Regions from separate parts of the Peribacillus sp. NPDC097895 genome, predicted to be linked through region 1. Evidence: riboswitches for the same ligand, from Rfam matches in the RefSeq annotation. Region 1 holds a riboswitch; each other region holds the start of a gene.
What was found. A riboswitch is a leader RNA that binds a small molecule or an ion and turns the genes downstream of it on or off. The one in region 1 is predicted to bind cobalamin.
Positions count from the first base shown of each region.

Region 1 (4,551 bases):
TATGCGTGTGGATTTGGGTTGTATCCTCCACGCTTGAAGTGGATATCAAGAACGAATTAACAGCCCAGTTTAAATACTCATCGCGATCGCTTTTTTTCAATGGCAGGCCTTCTCTAAGTGCAGGCTCATCAACCTGAATCATTTTTATTCCAGCGGATTCCAATGCAATGACTTCTTTTTCCAAAGCGAGCGCCAGCTGGTAGCAAACATTCTCCCTGGAAATATCATCACGGACAAATGACCAGTTCAAAATCGTTACAGGACCTGTAAGCATTCCCTTTACCGTTTTCTTCGTCAGTGATTGTGCGTATACACTTTCCCTGACAGTCATGGGCTCGATGAAATGGACGTCGCCGTATATGACTGGAGGCTTTACGCAGCGAGACCCGTAAGATTGTACCCACCCTTTTTCAAGAAAGACGAATCCGCCTAACTTATGGCCGAAGTATTCAACCATATCCGTCCGTTCGAATTCCCCGTGAACCAAAACATCCAAACCGATTTCTTCTTGGATATCGATCCACCTGCCGATTTCTTCGTTTACGAATGTTTCATATTGCGAAGCGGTCCATTCTCCTCGTTTAAATTTCCCGCGTGCTTGTTTAACTTCAAATGTCTGCGGAAAGCTGCCAATCGTAGTGGAAGGAAGAAAAGGCAATTTGAAAAAGTCCTGTTGTTTTTGATAGCGCTCTTTAAATGGCAACTGACGTCCTGTGGTCTTGGATTTAACCTTTTCGACATTGGATTGTACACTTTTATGATTTCGTGCACTTGAACTTGCTAACGTTTGAACCGCTAATTTATTGGCGCCCACTTTTTCGGCGATAGCATCTAAACCTTGGTTATTTCCTTTGACCAAGAGTGTGATTTCTTCAAGTTTCTCATCTGCAAAAGCAAGGGCCTCTTTCACTTCTTTGGCAATCAGAGTTTCATTGCGGACGGTCACCGGGACATGAAGCAGGGAACAAGAGGGCTGAAGCCAGATCTGGTCTTCGGCTACTTTTTTCTTAAGCGTCTCGATCAAATGGATCTTTTTGGATAAATCAGAAAGCCAAATGTTCTTTCCATCAATCACACCTGCACCAAGCACTTTGTTCTTCGGGAAGCCGAATTCTTCAAGATTACTAAGATTCTTCCCTTTATCATGTACAAAATCAAGGCCGATCCCCTGTACTTGTAATTCAATCACCTCTTGGTAGTGTTCCACGGCATCAAAGTATGTTTGCAGCATGATGTTCAGGCTTGGTGCTGCTTCATTCAGTTTTTCGTAGAGGTATGCAACGGTTTGCATATCATCTTTGGAAATTGATGAAACAATGGAAGGTTCATCGATTTGAACCCATTTCACGCCTTCTTGCTCCAACTCTTGCAGAATTTGCGTGTATAGCGGAAGCAAACTCAGGATGATGCCAGGAATATCTTCTTTGTTGAAGCCTTTGGAAAGGGAGATGAAGGTATAAGGTCCGATTAACACGGGCTTCGTTTCAATCCCTAGCTTTTCCTTGGCTTCCCGGTATGCAGCAAGTGGTTTATTTTCTGTTAAGTTCAGCTGTGACCGTTTTAATTCCGGGACGATATAGTGATAGTTCGTATTGAACCATTTCGTCATTTCTGAAGCGACTTCATCCTTGTTACCGCGGGCCATGGAATAATAAACGGAAAGGGGAACGGCGCCGCCTTCATAAGCGGAATAACGTTCAGGAACAAGACCGAACATGACTGACATATCTAGCATTTGATCATATAAAGTGAAGTCATTGACAGGAATGATATCAATTCCTTGATCTTTCTGTTTTTGCAAATTGCCCAACCGGATGGCTTCTAGTTGTGCCGTAAACTCCGTTTCATCGATTTTCCCGGACCAGTAAGCTTCCAATGTGCGTTTCCATTCACGATCTTCACCGATTCGCGGGTACCCTAAACTACTACTTTTCAATATTCTCATCCTCCTGCATTCTTTAATTTGATAAAACAACAAAAAAAGCACCCCTAACCGTCAAAAAGAGAAAGTTAGAAATGCTTAAAATAAAGAGGCATGAAAAATGCCCCTTACAATTATAAGGTCCCTAACACCTCCCTATCTCCCGTAGGTTAAAACAGTGTTGTTGAAACAGGCAGGTCTCCTGACTTAGGGAATATCATTAGCGCAAGCCTTCCCAATCCTTAAGATCAGTGGCATATGGATGGCGCTAACATTCCCATTACAGTGGCGGGACCGTTCCGGAATTACACCGGGCTTCCCTTTTAATCCTAATGAAAATTAGGAACCTATTTCCACATATGAAATTTCATAAAACCTGCTCGATAAGCTGACTGCAGGCACTAAAAATTTATAAAATAAAAACTATTATAAAAATTTAGACAATCTTAACATATCCGACTTGGATGGTCAACAAGGAAAAAGTTCTCAATCCGACAAGAGCGTATTGGATGTGGGAGTGTTAACTATGAAGTCAGTCCCTAAAAAAGAATATATTGTTTGGACAGGGAGTATGTATAAAGGAAGTGGCGTTTTGAAATGGGGCGTGGGGAATGACATTCTACATCTTGATTGCAGGAATCATTTTTTGCATGGTGATGAGCATTCGGACGTTATTTCTTGTTGAGTCGGGAGGAAAGAAGTTTTCCTTAGAGGATCTGCTGTGGCTTGGCAATTTATATGCGACGATATTAGTTGGATTTGCATTGATTTATTTATTATACGAGCTTCAGAATCATTCGGTGATTCTTGATATGGGCAATCGTTTGGACGGCACTTTCTATGAACAGCTGAAGACTTCTTTTTATTTTAGTGCGATGACGATGTTTTCAGTGGGGTATGGAGACATAGCCCCAATAGGCATGGGAAGGATGATAGCTACGATTCAGGCCTTCATCGGGTACACGCTCCCGGCAGCGTTCGTGATTCGGACGGTGATCGACTTGGATCAGAAAGATAGGAAGGATAAATGAAAGTTGTGTTTCTTTCGATTATTGGGTACTCTTACCATAATGAAAGAAATGGAGGGTTCAAAATGACTGTAAAAATTGGCGAAAAAGCACCTGATTTTCAACTCACTGCAAACAATGGTGAGTTAGTTTCCTTATCGGATTTTAAGGGCAAAAACATAGTTTTGTATTTTTACCCAAAAGATATGACACCAGGCTGCACGACGGAGGCTTGTGATTTTCGGGATCATAATGAGCAGTTTGAGGAACTGAACGCCGTCATCATTGGGATCAGTCCAGACCCGGCAGCACGTCATGAAAAATTCATTGAAAAGCATGGATTGCCTTTTTTGCTGCTAGCTGATGAAAATCATGAAGCTGCTGAATCATTTGATGTATGGCAATTGAAAAAGAACTTCGGAAAGGAATATATGGGCATTGAACGTTCAACTTTCCTGATTGATAAGGAAGGCAAGATCGTCAAAGAATGGCGTAAGGTTAAAGTCAAAGGCCACGTTGAAGAAGCTCTTGAAACTCTTCGCGACCTCGAAAAATAAGGGACAGGCAATGAAGGATGAGCGAATAACGAAGCTTGCTGCCATGCTGATTCATCATTCGATACAATTACAGCCAAAAGAGAGAATCCTCATACGGGGCCATATCAACACGAAACCATTGTTGAAAGAGCTGATTGATGAAACATACAGAGTCGGTGCTTATCCATATATAGAACTCGAAGACGATGAGATAAGCCGGCATTTGTTGCTAGGGAATGTGAAGGAACAACTTGACACCTCTTCTGAATGGGCTTTGAAGAAGTATACCGATATCGATGCGGTCATCATCATCACCTGTGAAGAAAATGATGCGGAAATGACTGAAGTCCCCGTTGAGAGGCACCGTCTTCAAGGGGAGGCCATGAATTCTTCCACTCTTTTTTATGTAAACAACCGACGGTGGGTGTTACTTAATTATCCTACCAACGCATCAGCGCAAAAAGCCGGAATGAGCTTTAGCAGGTACGAAGACTTCCTTTTGAACGTATGCACAATGGATTACGGGAAAATGGAGGAGGCACTGAAACCATTAAAGCAATTGATGGAACGCACTGATAAAGTCAGGATCAAATCACCAGGGACGGATTTGACCTTTTCTATTAAAGGTATACCGGCAATCATATGTGCGGGAAAGAAGAATTTACCCGACGGAGAAGTGTTTACGGCACCTCTAAAAGAGAGCGTCAATGGAAGGATAACTTTCAATACACCTACAACCTATGAAGGAATCACCTTTAGTGGCATAGAATTAACCTTCCAAAAGGGAAAAATCATGAAAGCCACTTCCGATCAACACTCTAAAATGCAAGAAATCCTCGATATTGATGAAGGGTCCCGTTTTATCGGGGAGTTCGCGATTGGAATCAATCCATACATATTGCAGCCTATGGACGATACATTGTTCGATGAGAAAATAAGCGGAAGCCTACACTTGGCTCTAGGACTTGCCTATAATGAAGCGGATAATGGAAACCGTTCATCGATACATTGGGACATGGTCTTAATCCAGCGGCCCGAATATGGCGGCGGTGACATATACTTTGATGACGTCCTGATCAGAAGGGAT
Region 1 covers NZ_JBNNSH010000008.1:3,588-8,138, reverse strand. The annotation lists gene metE (5-methyltetrahydropteroyltriglutamate--homocysteine S-methyltransferase) at 1-1,945, opposite strand, end outside; cobalamin riboswitch at 2,097-2,287, opposite strand; gene ACQKMH_RS24645 (potassium channel family protein) at 2,533-2,952, shown strand; gene bcp (thioredoxin-dependent thiol peroxidase) at 3,015-3,485, shown strand; gene ACQKMH_RS24635 (aminopeptidase) at 3,496-4,551, shown strand, end outside.

Region 2 (4,551 bases), on a different contig from region 1:
GCCCCCAAATCCTACGGACCAAATGAGGAATGACCAATCCTACAAAGCCAATCGTCCCTGAAACCGCAACGGCTGCCCCTGTCAATATCGAACCAGCAATCAAGATCCACATTTTTCGCCGATGCACATTCACACCTAAGTGTTTTGCCCGGTCTTCCCCGAAAGTCATCGCATTCAATTCACTTGTATTCATGAGCAAGATCAGTGAACCAATGATAAAAAACGGCAATATGATCGCGATATAATTCCAACCACGCATTGAAACGCTGCCCATGAGCCAGCCAATGATTTGTCTTAATTCCTCGCCCGTCAACGCAATCATCAAAGAAATGAAGGCACTTAAAAACGAGCTGAAAATGATTCCGGTTAATATAATCGTTTCCACTTTCATCGATCGATCCATTTTTTTTGCAAAAGCCAATACACAGAAAATCGTGATCACGGAACATGAGATACTCAATACCGGAAGCGTATATAAACCGATGAATGGCAGTGATATATTCAAGAATAAGGTCAATACAGCTCCGACTGATGCTCCTGATGATATACCTAATGTGTAAGGGTCAGCGAGCGGATTCCGGAGCAGTCCCTGAAATGCCGCACCTGCAATCGCAAGCGAAGCACCAACCAAACCCGCAAGCAATACACGCGGCAAGCGGATGTTCATCACGATATTCGTCAGCATCACATCCGGATCAACGGAAATCGGTAAATGAAAAATCTCCTTGCCGATTATTTGTATAAGTACGGGAATCGGTACTGGCACCGAACCAAAGGAAATGCCAATCGTACAAGCAAAAAGTAAAAATAATAACGCAATCAAATAAGCAAACGTCCCTTTATTTGTCAAATACGTTCGGATAGACTGATTTGGCAAGTTCCTCTACTCCCTCTATTAAGCGTGGACCGGAACGGGTCACCAAGTCAGAATGGACATCAAAGATTTGGCCATTCTTAACAGCATTTACGTCTTGCCATCCTTTTCTGCCGGTCACTTCACTGATTGGATCTTTTGTATAATAACCATACGTTGTAATAATGACATCCGGATTTGCAGCAATCATCGACTCTTCATCAATTTTTGCCCAACCGTCCAATTCAGCCGCTGCATTTTTCGCTGAAATCATTTGAAGCATTTCATTCATGAATGTATTTTTTCCAGGTGTATATATTTCCGGAGACGGCGAAACCTCCACTAAAACGGTCTTTCTATCCGCTTCCTTTACGGATTTGGCTTTTTCAGATATAGCCTTCAGCTTCGTTTTCATATCGGTAATGATTTCTTTTGCCTTATCATGTTCTCCTGTTGCCTGTCCAATCATATCGATAGACTCATACACTTCGTCAAAGCTTTGTGCATCATTAACTACAAGGACATCTATTCCAGCATCCTTAATCTGCTTTAATCCCTCACTTGAATTATGGGCACTGGATGCATGGGCAAGAACAAGATCAGGCTTTAAGGAAACAATCAACTCCGTATTCATTTCCATTCCGCCAACTTTTTCGATTTCTTTCGTTTCTTCCGGGTAATTATCATTGTCGGAAACACCAACAACCTTTTTACCCAAACCAAGAGCAAATACCACTTCCGTATTACTTGGTATCAACGTAACGATTTTCTTCGGTTTTTCTTCTATCGTAACTTTTTCACCCGTTGCATCTTTAATCGTAATCGGGAAAGCTTGGTGTTGAGCATGATTCGTTTGCTGCTTTTCCGTTCCTTCATTAGATCCCCCGCTGCAACCAACGATCATACCTGCAGTCAGTAATAACACCAGGATCAAACCAAAAATTTTCTTCATTTTCATTCCTCACAATCTTTTCATTTATTTTTTCCACCCTATGAAATAGCGCTTCCTTTAAACGAAGATGCGCATCAAAACAAAAAGCATCTCCCGTTAAACGGAAGATGCTTGTATGGCAACAATATAATTACGGACTCTTTAGGGTCTGCCACACACCTTCCCATCCGCGTAGGTTATAGGTGTACGAATCTTGGCAGGTCTCCTGGCTCATGGTCATCGTCAACGGCACCTTCCCATATCTCATACAGTGGTTCACAGCCGTTAACTCCCATATACAGTGGCGGGACCGCGCTGGCATTCAACCAGCTTCCCTTTTAAGTCATTAAGACACCAAATCGCTCATATGTATATAATTTTCACTGCTTTTCATTATACACCATGTAAGAATCTATTATTATATGATTTTTCTGACTGGCTCCAAGATGCCCCGTCCCTCTTCAATGATTTGTAGCATTTTCAATCAGGGACGCAAACCCACCAACCGATAATCCGGGTGAAATCCGAACGCGATGCAGGGCATACATTCCTTGATCACTGGAAGCCCCGCCAGGTTCGGTCGTAACGGCCATCTTGTATCCAGCTTCTTCCGACAGCCTGAGACTCTCTTCGTTATACCGACCAACTGGATACGAAAGTACTGTCGTGTCCTGATGGAGGATACGATCGAATAAATCCTTTGACTGGACCATTTCGACTTCTTGCTGCTCTGGGGTCATGCGGTTTAGCTCAAGATGGTTGATCGTATGACTTTCGATGGAAATCCCATTCCTGCTCATCTCCAGCATTTGACCTTCCGTCAGGTGATGACCTTTTTCAATGGATTTCCCAATCATGAAAATGGTCGCTTTCATGTCATATTCTCTTAATATAGGAAAAGCCTCCGTGTAGTTATCTGTATACCCATCATCAAAAGTAATCCAGACACACTTTTCACTTGGCATTCGATTTTCGGTTAAAACGTGAAATGCTTCATTAGGGGATAATGTATGGTATCCATTTTCCCGAAGCCAAGCCATTTGCATTCGGAATTCCTCTTTTGGCACCCGAAGGTTATTACCTTCAGATATGCTATGATACATCAATATGGGAAGCTGAACCGTGGACTCGGCCCTTATCCAGTTCCTTGTATCGATTTGTTCAGGATTACCTTCGTCCTCCGAATCCTGTCCGCCGTCACTCTCCGCTGCTGCAACTACTTCAATATTATCTTCCGCAATCGGCGCAGCCGTCTTTGTACCTATGTCCTCTAAAACCCCTTGTGAGCATCCAGGTAAAATTAACATCCCCAGCAACGCTGCCATGCTTAAAACTCTGTATTTTCCCACTATCATTCTCCTATTTTTTTCTAGCATAATAGTACCAGAAAACTAGTGAATAATAAAGTATCCCAATTAACGAAAAAAAAGGAATATAAAGAGTTGGTACCCATCCTTGTCAAACTTTATTGGACTGTACATTATCACCAGTTAAGCTTTAATGATGAAATTTTTTCATAAGTACAAGCTATTAGCTTGAAAAGTTTGCCTATAAGAAATATAATAAATAAGTCGTCGACTTTTTATATGTCCCAGTAGCTCAGCAGGATAGAGCGACAGCCTCCTAAGCTGTAGGTCGTAGGTTCGATTCCTATCTGGGACGCTAATGTATGGAAGACCCTGTTATAATCCGGTTAAAGCCGGTTTTATAGCAGGGTCTTTCTTTTGGCTTAACTGAAAATGGCTGTATCACGTATGTCGGATGAAAGCACTTCTGAACATTGGAAACAATGGTGATCTATTCACTAAAAGTTTTCATTGTTTGGAGGTGCTTTTCTTTTCGGTTAAAAAAATGGTAAAACGTGGAAAACATATAAAAGAACGAAATCACACTCGTGCTGAAGATTACGAGCATTAGATATTTTCCTTAGTGAAAAGATCGCTGAAGGTGTTAGAGAAAGAACGTTAGAAGAATACAAACGACATGTCAGAAATTTATCGGACTACCTATCCAAAATGCATTTTCCCTTTAAAAATATCATCGAGTTAACCTCTTCATTAATCAGAAAGTGATGAAGGAATGGGAACCGCGTATTCGCGAAATTACGATAGAATTGCTTGATCAGATCTCCAGTCGGCATGAAATGGACATTGTTACATCGAATATATCCTTTAATCTTTTTTGAAATAAATGTTTGAACTTGTCCCATCCGGGTATACAAATACTGTAAGACATTCTCACCAAAGGAGATGATGTGCATGATGAGTACGATCAGAAGCCAATGGAACAAAGAGAATGATGCAGCGGTGTTTAGTCCAGGTGATTACTGTTAGAGTCAATTGAAGAGTTAGATGATAATCAAAAAGGGAATTACTAGTCTTCTCACCCAAAGGAGGAGGATACTGTTCATGAGTATTTACAGCCAATGGAATCCAGAGAATGACGAAGCAATTTTCAGTCCGGGTGATCAAAAGCCATTCAGTACGCTCACACGAGTAAATTCGGATAAACACACACACACTGACAAAACACTTGAATATGAATTATATGGCACCGTACTGAATGAAGTTTAGTCGAAGCAGTGATATATAGAAAAAGAGCCCTTCACATTTATGCTAAACGTGAAGGGCTCTTTCTTTTATTTATCGAATTTCAGTTTGGCCAACGCATCCGCCAAGGCAGTATTGATCGGCTCTTCTTTATTTTGCTTTTTCATATAATTGGAGACTTCATTTTTTGATACTCTTTGATTTTTATTTTGTCCTCT
Region 2 covers NZ_JBNNSH010000003.1:471,636-476,186, forward strand. The annotation lists gene ACQKMH_RS18550 (FecCD family ABC transporter permease) at 1-877, opposite strand, end outside; gene ACQKMH_RS18555 (ABC transporter substrate-binding protein) at 840-1,811, opposite strand; cobalamin riboswitch at 1,984-2,158, opposite strand; gene ACQKMH_RS18560 (polysaccharide deacetylase family protein) at 2,246-3,109, opposite strand; tRNA gene ACQKMH_RS18565 (tRNA-Arg) at 3,373-3,446, shown strand; gene ACQKMH_RS18570 (hypothetical protein) at 4,193-4,357, shown strand; gene ACQKMH_RS18575 (DNA topoisomerase III) at 4,423-4,551, opposite strand, start outside.
Region 2: it holds a riboswitch for cobalamin, as region 1 does, so the genes downstream of both, ACQKMH_RS18555 (ABC transporter substrate-binding protein) here and metE (5-methyltetrahydropteroyltriglutamate--homocysteine S-methyltransferase) in region 1, are expected to answer to the same signal.

Region 3 (4,551 bases), on a different contig from region 1:
GGCCATCGTCAATTGCCCAGAGCGCTGGAATACTCCTAAAAATAAGGATGAAATCAGTAAACCGAGAGATCTAATGCCTTTTTTTATCGAACTATACCCAAGTCGGGAGGACTGTGATCGATGAATGGCTAAAGCTGTATCTAAAAAAATAAAAATAAAGCGATAGGTCAATTCTATTAAATCGATCAATAGGGAAGGCACCTTCAGTTTCCGTAGCACGGATAGAATGACAGTGATGGGGGTCGTTAAGGTTAAGAAATATAAGCAGCTAATACTGCCCAATACGACAGAAATCAAATTGATCACCAAACCAATGCTGTCATCGCTGATGAATATTTGCCAATTTCCGACCTTCCAGGACCACCATATATTCGATATTGAATTCAATTCACTTGTGAAAGACAAAAGGATCGTAAGTGTACCGGATAATATAAAAAAACCTGGTAATAAGAGTAATTTAAGATAATAAGTGAACGGGATTCTTGCCGCAAAAATGATTAAAGCGCTCATTACCGTAAACGTGATAAGTGAAACCTTCATATCCCTTACCGTTAAAGAAAACAGTAAAAGGGAGAGTGAAAAAATCATCTTCTCCACTGGATGTACATCCTTTAGCCCATTGAAATAGGCATACTTATCAATGAGTAGCATGCTTGGATTTTTCGGGCGTTTCTTGTTTGTTTTGCTTATTTCTTTGCCTCATTACGCCAATGAAGTATCCAATGAAACCGGCTCCGATTGCAGCTTGCAGGGCAAATAATAAGCTTTCGGTTTCTGCACCTGGCGGCTCCCAAATGCTATTGAACCAAGGCTTATATTCTGGGTGGATTTTATTGATGGCATCTTTAGCCTCCCCGTCAGCACCTCCAAATTCCGTACCTTGTTGGGTGATTAACGGTATAGTTGCAAGAATGACGACCAGGAAAAGCAGAAGTAAACTTTTTTTCATGTTAACGGACCTCCTTGGATAAAACTCGCAGCAATTTCAATTCGCCTAAATTGTATTTTTTCAAAAAATTCATCACGACGACTGTCAATAATCCTTCGCTGATTGCCAAGGGGATTTGGGTAAGGGCAAAAATCCCTGCAAATTTAGTGAATGAAGCCATGAATCCTCCTACCTCGGATGGAAAAGCAAGTGCAAGTTGGACGGAAGTTACCACATACGTTCCTAAATCTCCAAAAGCGGCTGCCAAGAAAACGGCAAGAGAGAAAGACCAACCCAATTTAGTTGCACCCTTGAAGATAAAGTACGCAATGAACGGTCCGCATACTGCCATGGAAAAGGCATTGGCTCCTAATGTGGTCAATCCTCCATGAGCCAGTAAAACAGCTTGAAATAATAAAACGATGGAACCGATGACACTCATGGCCAATGGACCAAATAATATGGAACCCAAACCAACTCCGGTAGGGTGTGAAGAGCTACCCGTTACGGACGGAATTTTTAAAGCCGACAAAATGAATACAAATGCTCCTGATAATCCGAGCATCATTTTGGTTTCTGGGTTTTCCTTTACTTTCAACCTAATGGAGCGATATCCCAAGATTAAAAATGGCAAGGTCACAGCCCACCAGAATATGGCCCATTCAATCGGTAAAAAGCCCTCCATGATATGCATGGCCATTGCACGTTTTGGGACAAAAAACAGTAAAATGACAAAATAAAGTATCTTCCAATTGATTTTTTTCATTCTTTCTCCTTTCAACACTCATGATTTTCTGTCCAAAGCTTTAGAAGAAAAGCGGTGCCCAACCTAACATAAAAAGCACTTCTCTCAAAAGAAAGAAGTGCGTAATGAACAGGAATTTGCAGCATAAACCAACCATGGGCCATTCTGCCTGATCCGCACACCCATCCTCGTAGGCTGAAACAGTTTCACGCTTCATGGCAGGTCTCCTGGCTTTGGTTCATCATCCTGTTACATCCTTCCCATCTCATTTGACAGTGGATGAATTACGGTAACAGGACTTCCCTTTACAGTGGCGGGACCGCGCCGGATTTACACCGGCTTCCCTTTTAAGCTGAATCCCGAGAAATTCAGCACCATAAAACATATGTAATTATATTGAAAATTCTCGTATAGTGTATCATAAAGAAATAATTCCAGCTATACTCTATTTTTTTTTGCCTTGAGAAACATAGGAAGGAAAGGCATGGGAGCTGGATTAAAACGATTAAACTTTTCTAAACAGTCCGAATAAACTATTGAATTTTGCTAAAGTTGTTATATGATAGATAAAGTTAGCTAGAATTGTATAATAAAACCAAATATTTCATTTTAAAAGTGCTCTTGCATGAAAAGGCAAGGGATAATAGGGAAATCGGTGAAAATCCGATGCAGCCCCCGCTACTGTAAACGCTGATGAAATTGTCGATGACCACTGGCTGAATGCCGGGAAGGGACAAAGTAAAATGATGCGTAAGCCAGGAAACCTGCTTTTAAAATCGTATAATACTTTTCGGAGGGAAAGGTAGAGGAACTATGACGATTTTGGGAGATTCTGCATATTTGCAGAGTGCTTCTCTTTCATATAGTTTTTTTAAACCTTAACTCTAATGTTAAGGTTTTTTATTTTGCCTTTTCCCTGAACTGGAGGAGAAAGAAGATGACAACTTGGAATTTGCAGGGGACAAACTCGCATCTGTTGATTTGTAATGGGAGCAGTTGCATGAAAAAAGGCGGAGAAGAAGTGACCCAAGCCATTCGCGATGAAATTACTTCAAAGGGATTGGATCTGAAAATACATACAACGAGGACTCGCTGTAACGGAAGATGCAAGGATGCCTGCGTTGTGATTGCCTATCCCCAAGGGAAATGGTATCGAGTGGATTCCCCAGACTTTGGTCGGCAGATTGTGCGGACTATTGATGATGGGGAGTTTGTACCTCAAATGATTTACCAATTTACTGATGGGGAAATGGCCCCAAATCCAGATTTTCCTGCTCATACAGGTATTTCAAAGAACAAATAAGTAAAAGGAGATGTCTTAATGAGTACAAACGGTAAATTATTCGTCGTGGGCTTTGGTCCAGGGAATTTTGAACATATTACCAAACGTGCTGTTGAAGCCCTTCAAGAAAGTGACTATATCATTGGGTATAAAACTTATGTTGAACTCATTCAGGGGCTGCTTACAGATCAAACGATTATTAGTACGGGAATGACTGAAGAAGTATCACGTGCACAGGAAGCAGTCAAACAAGCGGAGTTGGGAAAGAAAGTAGCTGTAATATCCAGTGGAGATGCTGGTGTTTACGGAATGGCTGGATTGGTTTATGAAGTATTGATTGAAAAAGGGTGGAAAGAAGAAACGGGGGTAGGCATTGAAGTCATTCCTGGTATTTCTGCCATTAATTCATGTGCGTCTTTACTTGGGGCACCTGTCATGCACGATTCGTGCACCATTAGCCTCAGTGATCATTTAACTCCATGGGATCTTATCGCTAAAAGGGTGGAGGCTGCTGCAATGGCTGATTTTGTCATTGCCCTTTATAATCCTCGAAGCGGCAGACGGACAAGGCAAATAGTTGAAACACAGAAAATTCTGCTTCGCTACCGTTCACCCGATACACCTGTCGGGTTGGTGAAAAGTGCATATCGCGATCGTCAGGATATTGTCATCACGAATTTAAAAGATATGTTGAATCACGATATTGGAATGCTGACCACCGTCATTATTGGGAATTCATCTACCTTTTTATATGACGACAAAATCATCACACCAAGAGGCTATCAAAGAAAGTATACGTTGAATTCGGAAAAACAAACATTGAAGCCGCATCAGCGTCTGCAAAAAGAAGCAGAACCGTGGGCATTAGATCAAGAAGCTGGTTCCATACAGGAATCCTTCACCGAGTCTGTCGGAGGAGTTGGATTACTTACAAAAGCACCAGAAAAGAAGCTCGCTTCCTTTGAAATGGCCATGGAAGCCCTGTCAAGAGTCAAGGGTCAAACCGTTCAGCAATCCATTAAGCCGATTGTTCAGCAAAAAATGGAGTCGGTGTTTGAGCTTGCCGTCAGTCCAGGGGTGGCGAATAAACAATTCACTCCCAAACAAATGATGACACTGGCGGAAGTTGTCGGGGAAAAGGGAACGATGGAATACACGCCAAATCATAAGATCGTTTTAAAGATTCCGACAACGGATCCGGAGAACATCACTTGGAAATTACAATCAGCAAACTTTCTATTATCACCTATTGGAGATGTATTGACATTAAAAGCGTGTGATTTCTGTGATGGTGAAAAAACCGAATCCATTCCTTATGCAGACGAAATACAACGGGTCCTTGGGGGCATGAAATTGCCTAAGGAATTGAACATCGGTTTTAATGGGTGTGGAATGGCTTGTTATAGCGCCGTGATGGATGACATCGGGATTGTCTTCCGAAAAGGGAAATTTGACTTATTCCTTGGAGCTAAACCGGTTGGAAGAACAGCCCATCCAGGTCAGCCGGTTGCGGAAGGCATTGATCCGGAACAGCTTGTTGCCTTGATCACGGACATTGTCGAAGAGTATAAGCAAAATGCCCATCCAAATGAGCGT
Region 3 covers NZ_JBNNSH010000001.1:2,317,497-2,322,047, reverse strand. The annotation lists gene cbiQ (cobalt ECF transporter T component CbiQ) at 1-651, opposite strand, end outside; gene ACQKMH_RS11135 (energy-coupling factor ABC transporter substrate-binding protein) at 638-949, opposite strand; gene ACQKMH_RS11130 (energy-coupling factor ABC transporter permease) at 951-1,694, opposite strand; gene ACQKMH_RS11125 (hypothetical protein) at 1,735-1,890, opposite strand; cobalamin riboswitch at 1,874-2,067, opposite strand; cobalamin riboswitch at 2,270-2,459, shown strand; gene ACQKMH_RS11120 ((2Fe-2S) ferredoxin domain-containing protein) at 2,611-2,976, shown strand; gene cobJ (precorrin-3B C(17)-methyltransferase) at 2,995-4,551, shown strand, end outside.
Region 3: it holds a riboswitch for cobalamin, as region 1 does, so the genes downstream of both, ACQKMH_RS11120 ((2Fe-2S) ferredoxin domain-containing protein) here and metE (5-methyltetrahydropteroyltriglutamate--homocysteine S-methyltransferase) in region 1, are expected to answer to the same signal.

Region 4 (4,551 bases), on a different contig from region 1:
ATCTACAAACGTTTGGTAGGCATCCACAATAGGCTGATTGCGCTTAATCACTTCCGGATGTTCTTTAATGCGGTCGAAAAGCTGTTTTTGCTTGCCTACCGGAATCAAGGAAGCCAGGATATAGGAATAAGACTCATTATGGATGGATTCCTGCTGGGCCATGTTTGCGAGGATAGCTTTTGCCGCCGGATCCTTGATGTACCGAAGGATTTCTACTAAAGTAGGCGTTTGAAGACTGTCCATTCCAGCGATCATCGTAAGGATATCAAGAAAAGCATCCTGGATATCCTCGTCCAATTCGCCCCACTGCTTTTTATCCTGAATCATGTTCACGCTCGAAGGCTTCCAAAAGTTATTGATGAGCTGTGTATAAGTATCATAGAATTTTTCATACTGGATATCGTTCCAAAGGAGAAAGCCTGAGGCTTCTCCTTTGAATACGCCGGTCGCTTTAGTTGGATGCGTAGGTTCGAGCATCCGAATCTTTTTGATATGATTGTTCATACGTGAAAACTCCTTTAAGAATAAATTACTGGGTCTTGATCAAACGTTAACTTGAACAGCTTTCACAAGCATTGTCATATTCGGAAGAAGTCGAACGAACATAATATGTTGATTTCAACCCGCTTTCCCAAGCCGTTAAATGGATATCTAATAGAACCTTCGCTTTGATTGTGTTGTGTACATACAGATTAAAGCTGATTGCTTGGTCAATATGACGTTGACGTGCTGCATTTTGCTTGATGCTTTCCAGTTGGTCCAAATTAAAGCGCGTCTTTTTATAATATTCATACGTGTTTGGCGTCAATCCTGGTGCTGTCACCTTGAATTTGAAGTTTTTCTTTTCTTCATAAAATTCAATTTCATACAAGGGATCGATGCCATCCGTGGAATTACCGATTTTAGCGGTCGATGAATTGGGGGCGATGGCCATTAAATATCCATTACGGGTCCCATGTTCCTGTACGTTTGCTTTTAAATCAATCCATTTTTGATCCGTATAGTCACGCAGTTCGAAATATTCGCCTGTATGCCAATCCGATCCTTCGAAATATGGATATGATCCTTTTTCCTTGGCCAACTCATTGGATGCCTTGATTGTTAAGTAAGCGATCTTTTCGTATAAAGCATCGGCATATTGAACAGCCTCATCAGATTCCCAATAAATATTCTGGGTAGCAAGTAAATGATGCCATCCAAATGTTCCTAATCCAATTGCCCGGTAACGTTTGTTCGAGATGGATGCCTGCTTGACCGGAAGATTATTCACATCAATGACGTTATCCAGCATCCGGATCTGAATAGGAATCAATCTTTCCAAAACATCACTGCTCACCGCACGGGGCAAGTTAATGGATGAAAGATTGCAGACAACGAAATCACCGCTTTTACGAACCACAACGACATCGCCATCTTCCGTTTCGTATTCATCCGTGATCGTCGAAGGACTTAAGTTTTGAGCAATCTCTGTGCAAAGGTTAGAACAATAAATCATACCCTTATGTTTATTCGGATTCTTCCGGTTCACTTCATCGCGGTAGAACATATATGGGACGCCTTCTTCTAATTGGGAAATCATGATGCTTTTCATGATTTCCATCGCATTGATTTTTTCAAAGCTATAATTTGGAAGAATGCCATTTTCTGCTGCCTCAACGGCAAGTGCGTAATGTGTCCTGAAGCTTCCTTCACCTTTCTTCTCGTCATAAAGATCTTCAAGTGAGAATCCAAGTGTTTGCTTGACGGTGTGCGGGTCGAACAGATACCATTCTTTTCTGTCGCGTACAGCCTCCATGAATAAATCAGGTATGCATACACCTGTAAAAATATCATGGGCTTTTAATCTGTCGTCCCCGTTTTGCGTCTTCAAATCAAGGAAGCTCAGGATATCTTTATGCCAGGCATCCAAGTAAATCGCGATGGCACCTTTACGTTGACCCAATTGATCGACACTGACGGCTGTCTGGTTGAATAGTCGAATCCAGGGAGTCGTACCGGAACTATTTCCAGAGAAGCCACGGATATCAGAACCAAGCGACCGAATCTTGCCTACATAAAGTCCGACACCACCGCCGAATTTAGATACTTTTGCAGCATCGTAGTTAGATAGATAGATGCCGTCAATGGAATCTTCGATGGCATCGATAAAGCAAGAGCTTAACTGTCCATGTGTTTTACCGGCATTCGATAGTGTAGGGGTCGCAACAGTCATATAAAGATTGGACATGGCCCAGTAAGCTTCTTTTATAAGTTGCAGGCGGTGCTCCGTTTTTTCCAATCGCATGATTTCCATCGCAATGATCATGAAGCGCTCTTGAGGCAGTTCATAGACCTTGTCTCTTTTTGGGCGGGCTAGGTAGCGATCGTTTAATAAGTAGATGCCTATGTAAGAAAAAAGTTTATCTCTTTCCGGGTCAATCATCGAACCCAATTCCTCGATTTCAGCTTTCGTATAAGAAGCTAGCAGTTCTGATTTATAAATGGGATACCGCTGGCCATCTTGTAGTTGGGAGAGCTCCGAGATCAGTTCATAAAATGGGCCATAACTCTTGCCTTCATAACCTCGATTGGCTTGCGCATCCTTATACATTGTATTCAACAGTTCTGCAGCAGCAACGAATGTCCAATCGGGAGCATCGATATCCACACTTTCAAGAGCGAGCTGAATCAGTTTTTTTGAAGCCTGTTCTTCGGTTGAGTCACTTTTGCGATCAAGCCATTTAGTAAAACGCTTTTTGAACTTTTCCATATCGAGACGACCTTCGAATTCCTTCGATAACATTTCAAGCTGGATGGAGCTCGTTTCGGTATCATTTTCGCTTATAATAGAGTTATATGTTTGAGTCATTAATAATCCTCCTTGTAAAAATCCGCTAAATAAAAAAACCGCCCAATGAATTGAGCGGATCAAACGATAGAATAAAAGAGCCATGAAAAAATAGCCATTAAACTATCGTTTCATCATCTCAATCCCCGAAGAATAAGAAACGTGAAAAAATCAAGGCAGGTCTCCTGACTCATGATCATCCTACTTTGAGTCCTTCCCGTATAGAGAGCTATACAGTGGTTTTCTCATTTCGTCACATTTACAGTTGCGGGGACAGTTCCGGGTTTGCACCGGATTCCCTTTTCAGCCATCACTGGCACCTTGGATTATAAAAAATTCTATATATAGTTATTAGCATTGTTCGTGTAATCAATATCTAGTATTTCTGCTTATATTATCGTAAGCCATATACGATGATAATTCAACTAATATATTTGAGAAAAACCAACCCTTATCTATTGACAAAGTGAAGGTAGAGGGAAAAGGAATGAAAGATTTTATTGGATAATGGACAATTCAAGCACTGAATTTACAGGATTTTGTGTTAAAATAAAGTGTATTGTAAAGGTGGCTCTCCTTTATTGCGCTGAGGGGATTCGCGGAAAAATATTTATGAAAAAGGAGATAAAATCTTGGAAAAAGTATTAGTTTTTGGACATAAAAACCCGGATACAGACACAATCTGTTCAGCAATCGCTTATGCAGATTTGAAAAAGCAACTAGGTATCAACGCTGAACCAGTTCGTCTGGGTGAAGTGAATGGTGAAACTCAATTTGCGTTGGATCAATTCAATTTCGAAGCTCCTCGTCTTGTGGAAAAGGTGGCAGGGGAAGCGGATGGCGTGATCCTTGTCGATCACAACGAACGCCAGCAAAGTGCTGAAGATATTGACCAAGTCCGTGTGCTGGAAGTTATCGACCATCACCGTATCGCTAACTTTGAAACAAGCGATCCTTTATATTACCGTGCGGAACCAGTTGGCTGTACGGCAACTATTTTAAATAAAATCTATAAAGAAAACGGAATTGAAGTCCCTAAAGCAATTGCAGGACTTATGCTGTCTGCCATCATTTCTGATTCTTTATTGTTCAAATCCCCGACCTGCACAGAGCAAGACGTTGCAGCAGCTATGGAACTGGCTGATATTGCAGGAGTCAATGCCGAAACATATGGCTTGGAAATGTTGAAGGCGGGAGCTGATTTAAGCGACAAAACGATTGCCCAGCTAATCACTCTTGACGCAAAAGAATTCTCCATGGGTAATGCTAAAGTGGAAATAGCCCAGGTGAATGCCGTAGATCCGAACGAAGTGCTTGCCAAGCAATCCGAATTGGAAGCAGCAATTGAAGAGGTCATCTCTATGAAGGAATTGGATTTATTCCTATTCATTGTAACGGATATCTTGACTAATGATTCTGTTGCCCTTGCTCTTGGAAAAGCTGCGAATGCAGTGGAAAAAGCATATAACGTTACATTAAACAATAACATCGCCGTCTTAGAAGGCGTTGTATCGCGTAAAAAACAAATCGTGCCGATTTTAACGGACACATTCAATAAGTAATAGAGAAAAAGGGGTGCTTTTCGGGCATCCTTTTTCATGTGCAAAAAAAAAGACTCAAGCACTCCCATATAATGGTGTTTGAGTCTTTTTATCTTAATTCAAAGAATCCTTCTCTTTTTCATAGGCGATGACAATCAGTTCTTTATTGGCTTCCTCGCCAAG
Region 4 covers NZ_JBNNSH010000002.1:695,205-699,755, reverse strand. The annotation lists gene ACQKMH_RS14765 (ribonucleotide-diphosphate reductase subunit beta) at 1-504, opposite strand, end outside; gene ACQKMH_RS14760 (ribonucleoside-diphosphate reductase subunit alpha) at 551-2,848, opposite strand; cobalamin riboswitch at 2,986-3,166, opposite strand; gene ACQKMH_RS14755 (manganese-dependent inorganic pyrophosphatase) at 3,460-4,389, shown strand; gene ACQKMH_RS14750 (hypothetical protein) at 4,483-4,551, opposite strand, start outside.
Region 4: it holds a riboswitch for cobalamin, as region 1 does, so the genes downstream of both, ACQKMH_RS14760 (ribonucleoside-diphosphate reductase subunit alpha) here and metE (5-methyltetrahydropteroyltriglutamate--homocysteine S-methyltransferase) in region 1, are expected to answer to the same signal.